2 regions of the Alteromonas sp. ABM1_013 genome follow, and region 2 is predicted to be linked to the other one. Evidence: predicted binding sites of a transcription regulator. Region 2 holds the regulator's gene; the other holds the start of a gene.
What was found. Region 2 encodes FNR, which switches genes on or off when oxygen is low (the NO sensors DNR and NnrR bind a similar motif). Its sites were predicted from a motif close to TTGATCTAGATCAA; they were not measured.
Positions count from the first base shown of each region.

Region 1 (3,413 bases), on a different contig from region 2:
TGAAGATGGCTTAGCATTGTAGGCAATAGCAATTCACTGGCGAGCTGTGTCGCTCCACAAACTACATACTCAGATGACTGTATTTGCAGCTCTTGTTTGGCTTCGTTGAGTGTGGCGCATAATTGCTTAGCGTAGGGAAGCAACTTTTCTCCGGACTGCGTAAGTTGGATACTGTTGCGCTGCCTAATAAAAAGCGTCGTGTGAAAATACTCTTCAAGTAACTTTATCCTAGCACTAACGGCAGATTGAGTAAGGTAGAGATTTTCAGCGGCTTTACCGAAGTGACGTGTTTTTGTCACCTCTATAAAAGTGGTGAGAAAGCGTATATCCATGCTTAATTTACAACCGAATTGATATGACTCTAAACTGACATAGATAATACGGTAAGTAAATACAAATGCACAGAAGCGCACCACTATAACCGGTGCGCTTAATTAAAAATTCATCAACTCGCTTAATTAATACTCTTCTTGATGCAAACGTCGTTGCTTTTCACGACGTTGCAAGTCACGCTTCTGTTTTACTTTTACAGAGCTATGACGTTTAGAATTTGTTTTCTTTGCGTGAAGATCTTCCTCTTCTACCGAGTCCCATTCATCACGCTGGTAACGATAGTCTTTACTCATTGACTTCTCTGGGTTGTTAACACTTTTTAATTATCATCCTAAGCCGAAAAATAGAAAACGAATTTTAATCATCGTAGCGACAAGAATTTTTGATGATATCTTTGCTGCTTTCTCACATGCGTGTTTTGCTAATCCATATGTCATTTTTGTGACAATACGCCCACAACAGCAACCCTTTAAAAAAATTCGGATATACTCTTATTTTTCATGCATTTAAAGAATACAAATCTTTTGCGAACAGTTTCTAAAAAGGCCCATTTGCAAGAATATTCCTCTGAGTCTCCGTTACTTTTTAACCCGTTAAAAAATTTTTTATTGATAAGAGAAAAATCTTTTGTTTTATCTTCATTTTTATTTATTTTAAAAGTGCGCTGAACAAAACAATACGTTGGGTACAACATGAAAAGTTTAGCTATTCGACTATCTCCAAAACCATATATTGACCGTCAAAAGTTTCCCTATGGCTTTCGTAAATCAGGTGACTTCAGTATCACTGAAGCAGATCTTTTAACTAACTATGGCAAGACCTTATTAGGCCTTGAAAGCGGTGAACTTTCGCCAGAAAGTGAAGATGAGCAACATTTCGTTGCATTCATCAATGGCAAAGTTGAAGCAGTGAATAACCTTGAAAAAGCGTGGGCAAAATATGTCAGGCTGGCAAGAGGGAAAAAACACTTTTATACCCTCCACAGCAGCGCTAGCAATCAATCAGAATACGATGATGATTACTCTGAAGAAGAATTTGATGTAGCCTAAGTTAAAATCATACCAGTTCACATTATAAAGCTCGCTCAGGCGAGCTTTTTTTGTTTTAGATGATAAATGATCTCAATCAAGGCTATGCAAGAAGAAAATGAAGAAAGGTTAAGGACTGTCTACACTTAGAGTATTAAAGAGTGACATTAACTAATGGTAACTGTCACTCTATACAAAGAGCCCTAGCAAAGGAGGCGCAACGATGATCATTAGTTCAAAACAGCTTACTCACTTTTCTATTCACGCCGTTGATGACAAGGTAGGCGGTGTTCGCGATATTCTCTTTGACGATGAAACGTTTACCGTACGTTATTTGGTTGCAGATACAAATACGTGGCTTCCTCTTAGCAGAAAAGTTGTTATTTCTCCTATCGCTGTGACAGAGCTAGATAGCAGTGATGACACTGTTCACGTAAATATGACTGTTAAAAAGTTAAAGAATAGTCCGTCAATTGATGAACATAAGCCCGTTTCTAGAGAGTATGAAGAAAACCTCTTCAAGTACTTTGGTTACGGCTACTACTGGATTGGGCCAGGGGCATGGGGAGAATTTGCACATCCCAATGAGCTCGTTGAATTACAGCAAGCAGAAGAATCCGAAACACTTCACCCTGAAAAAACGAGTAATCATTTGAGGGCTGTTGGCGAAGTGGGAGGTTATGAGGTTGCTACGACTACCGACAACGTTGGACACATAAGCAATTTTATAATCGACACGCGAAGTTGGAAAATTGTGATGCTAGTGGTTGATACCAATAACTGGCTTCCAGGCGGTAAACATCTTGCGCTATTACCGAGAGACATTGAAAATATCGATTGGGCGGCACACTGTGTTGCGGTCAACCTGAGTCATGACGAATTGGTCAATAGACCAGAGGTTGATAGTGATAGGATTGCAGAAGAGGACTACATTGCCCTTTTGAGAAAGCAACTGGATAAATCGTCTAAGATTTGAATTTGAATAAATGTTAAACGATATAATGTCCGTGTTGGCACGGACATTGTCGTTGTAATAATGGATACGAAAAAGTTACTTGCAGAAGAATTCGTCCATAAGCGCAATAAGTCGTTTGACACGTTCATCCGCTAGTCGATAGTAAATTGTTTGCCCTTCCCTTCTCGTAGCTACCATTTTCGACTCTCGCAATAGCGCAAGGTGTTGAGAAATCACGGGCTGTGAAACATTGACTACTTCTAAAAGCTCGGTTACCGACTTTTCCTCTTTCAACAATGAACAAAGCACCATAAGACGTGTTTTATTCGCAAATTGCTTAAGGAAGATCTCAGCTTCCACCGCATGTTCCATTATATCCTCTGAACCTATTACCATATCTTCAGACATAAGCACTTCCTTTCTTTAACATTTCTGGCAATAATTTAGCTATTAATTATACTAAAGTATAAGACATTTTGCCGACTTGCCATTATATGCGACGAATTCCGGTAATTCATATTGTTTTATTGAGATTCGATCCTTACATTAGATTAACCTTATCTTAATTACATAAAGTTGTTATCAATTGAAAGTATTATGCTAATAGATATTAAAACTCGGATTGAGAACATCAGTTTCGATATTCGATGCGTCACTGCAGAAAAAGCTTCAGAAGAGCTAGTGCACAATAATGGCGCTCTCATCGATGTCAGGGAAAGCAATGAAGCAGCGAGCCAGCCAGTCCCCTCTGCCCACAACATTCCACGAGGCGTGCTCGAGATGAAAGCACTGGAGAAATTCAAAGATGCCTCTACACCGCTTTACATTCATTGTGCATCTGGCGTTCGTGCCAAATTAGCCGCTGAGCAATTAATGCTTATGGGATACGAGAACGTATCAGTAGTAACGTGTCCTGTATCATCTATTAACCTCGCTCTTGAAAAGTGACTTGTATAATCAGTCTATGCTATAAGTAGCCCATAAAGCGGGTTAAGGGCGTCGTATGCTTAAATCTACACTCGAACAATGGCGTATGTTTAAAGCCGTTGTTGATGCTGGTGGTTTCAATCAAGCAGCTGCAGAAGTACATAAAAGTC
Region 1 covers NZ_JBSWXH010000005.1:234,029-237,441, forward strand. Annotated here, with positions in the region: gene ACXAGK_RS15770 (LysR family transcriptional regulator) at 1-332, opposite strand, end outside; gene ACXAGK_RS15775 (hypothetical protein) at 459-626, opposite strand; gene ACXAGK_RS15780 (MaoP family protein) at 1,026-1,382, shown strand; gene ACXAGK_RS15785 (PRC-barrel domain-containing protein) at 1,585-2,337, shown strand; gene ACXAGK_RS15790 (ArsR/SmtB family transcription factor) at 2,413-2,724, opposite strand; gene ACXAGK_RS15795 (rhodanese-like domain-containing protein) at 2,914-3,264, shown strand; gene ACXAGK_RS15800 (LysR family transcriptional regulator) at 3,320-3,413, shown strand, end outside.
Region 1: the regulator FNR is predicted to act here: its motif matches at 1,449-1,462, upstream of ACXAGK_RS15785 (PRC-barrel domain-containing protein).

Region 2 (3,413 bases):
TGCGACGAAGTCGTTTCTGAAGTTTGTTGAAGTTGTACTTTTGCTTACTTTGCGCGGCGTTTAACGTCGGCGCATCAGCACTGCTTGTGCCTAAACTCATAATTAACTAGCTTGGTTTGTGATAAAGGCGCCATTATACATTAAAGCGCCTTTTCGAGACTATGGCTGTGTTGTTAAATTTATCGAGAAGCGTTAAGTATTGATTTAAGCGTGTATGATCAACTTTCAGCATTAACTGCTAAATGCGCAGTTTTTTTTCATGAAAAACGCCCATCGCCGATTCGCCATTTGTCGCCACCAAGTGACTTGGTATTTAAACGAAATTAAGTCGTTAACTACACGGTTATCGGTGATTCAAACCCATCTGGCTTAATCGCAAGTACGTCACAATTTAGTTCATCAATAACGTGCTCGGCAGTATTGCCAATAAGCGCCGCCGAAATACCAACCCGTCCCACGGTGCCTATTACAACTAACTCGGCATCGAGTGTTTTAGCCACTTGCGGGATAACTTTTTCAGGCAAGCCTTCTTTCACCACACATTTATTTTCTGGAATACCATATTTCAGCGCGTGACTACGCATTTCTTTCATATGATGATTTTTTACCGCATCGTGATACGTATCAGGGTCAAACTCTGGCACTTCAATGGCAATGTTAAGTGGAGTTGTAGGGTAGCTATTCACTAAATTAACGTTACCTTTTAGCAAAGAGGCATAATCGTTAGCGATTATCGTAAGCTTGTCGTTTAGTGCAGCATGCTCATCATCTTCACTGCCTACGTTTACTGCAGCTATAATTTCACCGCCTTCTGGCCAGTCGTGTTCTTTAACGAGCAGTACAGGGCGTGGGCACTTGCGCATTAGATGCCAGTCTGTAGGGGTAAAGATTACTGAGGCAAGGTCGTCATGTTTTTTAGTGGCTTTTACCACCAAGTCGATTTGGTTATTAAGGGCGTAATAAATAATCGACTCATAAGCACGGTTGTTCCACTCAACCACAATATCGGTCTCTGAAAAGCCTTGTTCTTTTAGCTGGGCAGATAACCATTTGGCGTGCTCTTTTGTAACGGCATCGCGCATTGATTCACGTTCGTCGGGGCTAAGCATGGTTGTCATATCGTAAGACAAATCATATACCACCATCATAGCGGTAACCGTGGCGCCGGTTTTTGACGCAAGTTCATAGGCACGGCTTAGGGCAGGCTGGTTGTCGCGTTCCGCGTCCACCACGGCAAGAATTCGTTTACACTCAATCATAACGTCTCCTCAACTACAAAGCTTTGTATGGCTGTCGACATCGATATTGTTTCAAAACAGTTTATATAAACCATTTACATTAACTATAAACGACATTTGGAAAAACGTGAGTTGTTTTGGATCAAGGCGTAAATAATTCGTTGATAAAAAAAGGGCCAATTCGAATGTTACGGGAGCTTTAACGCCCAATGGATGGATATCGTGTTACTCAGTGAGGGAATACAGTGAAATTTTAAAGATTAAAACTAAAAAGCGCGCATGTAGCGCGCTAAAGATAACAGAAGAATAAATTAACCGTTACAGACTACGCTAGGGCCATTTAACGCCTCCAACTTGGTATTTAACCGATCAAAATCCAAAATAGAGATCAATTTACCGTCTACTTTGATAATGTTTTCTTTCTGAAAACGGCTTAATAGGCGACTAATGGTTTCTATCGTTAAGCCTAAGTAGTTGCCGATTTCGTTTCGGGTCATAGTTAGGTGAAATTCTCTGTGCGAGAAGCCACGCTCTTCAAAGCGCTGAGATAAGTGTGAGATGAAATACAATAAACGCTCTTCCGCCGTACGCTTGTTTAAAAGCATGATCATGTCGTGATCTTGTTTAATTTCTGCGCTCATAAAGCTCATGATCTGATGGCGAAGCTTGGGAAATTGCACAGACATCTCATCTAGTGTGTCATAAGGCAACTCACACACCATGGCGGTTTCTAGCGCAGAAGTGTAGCTTTGATGTTTATTCTCCCGCAGGGCATCGAAACCAATAATATCACCAGGGAAGTGGAAGCCGGTGATTTGCTCTTCACCTTCTTGGTTGGTTACAAATGATTTGAAAGAGCCAGTTCTAACGGCGAAAAGCGAACGAAATTTATCGCCAGTTTGAATGAGCGTATCACCTTTGTGAAGCGGCTTTTTGCGCTCAATTATATCGTCAAGAGACTCGATTTCTGTTTTGTTCAGCGCCACCGGTAAACACAAGTGACTGAAGCTACAGTTTTGACAGTGAATAGAAAATTGGCTTCCTTTGCTCATAATACATGCTCTTTTGAAGATTACCCAATAATGATACACCCATTTTTAAACGATTGCGCCATGAATAAGATAAGCCGCATAAATGGCCATTATTACGGCAATTATTTGTCTAACGTTATTGTTTTGAAAACTGCTAACAATATACTGACTGCCTGCACTTGCTGCGAGTAGCGTTGGCAAAGTACCTAAACCGAAGAAAAACATGATGGCAGCGCCCTGCAATGCATTCCCCGCCGCTAAAGACCAAGTAAGTGTTGAATACACTAATCCACAAGGCAACCAGCCCCAAATAAACCCATAAGGAATAGCACTAAAAGGGGTTTTGAAAGGTAAAAAACGCTTAGATAACGGCTGCAGTTTAGAAAATAAACCTTTGCCTGCGTTTTCTAACACCGTTAACCCTGTCCACCATTTGCCTAAATAACAGGCCAACAACAGCAACATAATACCGCTGAGTAAAGACAGGGCATAATTGGCCAGAGGAATATAGTCTGCTGCAATTTTGCCAAGTGCGCCGGTCAGTGCGCCAGCAATGGTGTAGCTAGCTATGCGCCCCATGTTATAGGCTAGGGCGTAAGGCACTGCTGAAGCACCTTTTGGTGACACCATTCTTAGCGCTGCCACTATACCGCCGCACATGCCCACGCAGTGAACACCGCCCGCTAAGCCGATAAGAAAAGCTGAGAAGTAATTAATCCCCTCCATGCTGCCCTTGGTTTTTCTCTACTTTAGTATTCTGAAGTTGCTTGCGTTGTTCAGCGAGCTTTTTTTCTTCGGGCGGAAGATCATCGTCAAACAGTATGCTGTAACCTTGACGGTCTAAATCTTCAAACTGATTAGTTTTAACCGCCCAAAAGAATATTACGATAGCGACGGCTACTATAATGATGGCGATTGGAATTAAAACGTAAATAATGCTCATACTATTTGCCCAGAAGTCGCGTAGAGTTTGTCACTACTATGATACTGCTTAATGACATGCCAACAACCGCCATCCACGGCGAAAGTAGGCCAGATACGGCGAAAGGTAAGATCAAAACGTTGTAACCTACCGACCAACCAATATTTTGTCTTATTTTTTGCTTCACTTGATGCGCAGTTCGAATGAGTTCTGGCACAGAAA
Region 2 covers NZ_JBSWXH010000003.1:803,581-806,993, reverse strand. Annotated here, with positions in the region: gene ttcA (tRNA 2-thiocytidine(32) synthetase TtcA) at 1-100, opposite strand, end outside; gene uspE (universal stress protein UspE) at 336-1,259, opposite strand; gene fnr (fumarate/nitrate reduction transcriptional regulator Fnr) at 1,550-2,290, opposite strand; gene ACXAGK_RS11800 (sulfite exporter TauE/SafE family protein) at 2,336-2,995, opposite strand; gene ccoS (cbb3-type cytochrome oxidase assembly protein CcoS) at 2,982-3,212, opposite strand; gene ACXAGK_RS11790 (heavy metal translocating P-type ATPase) at 3,214-3,413, opposite strand, start outside.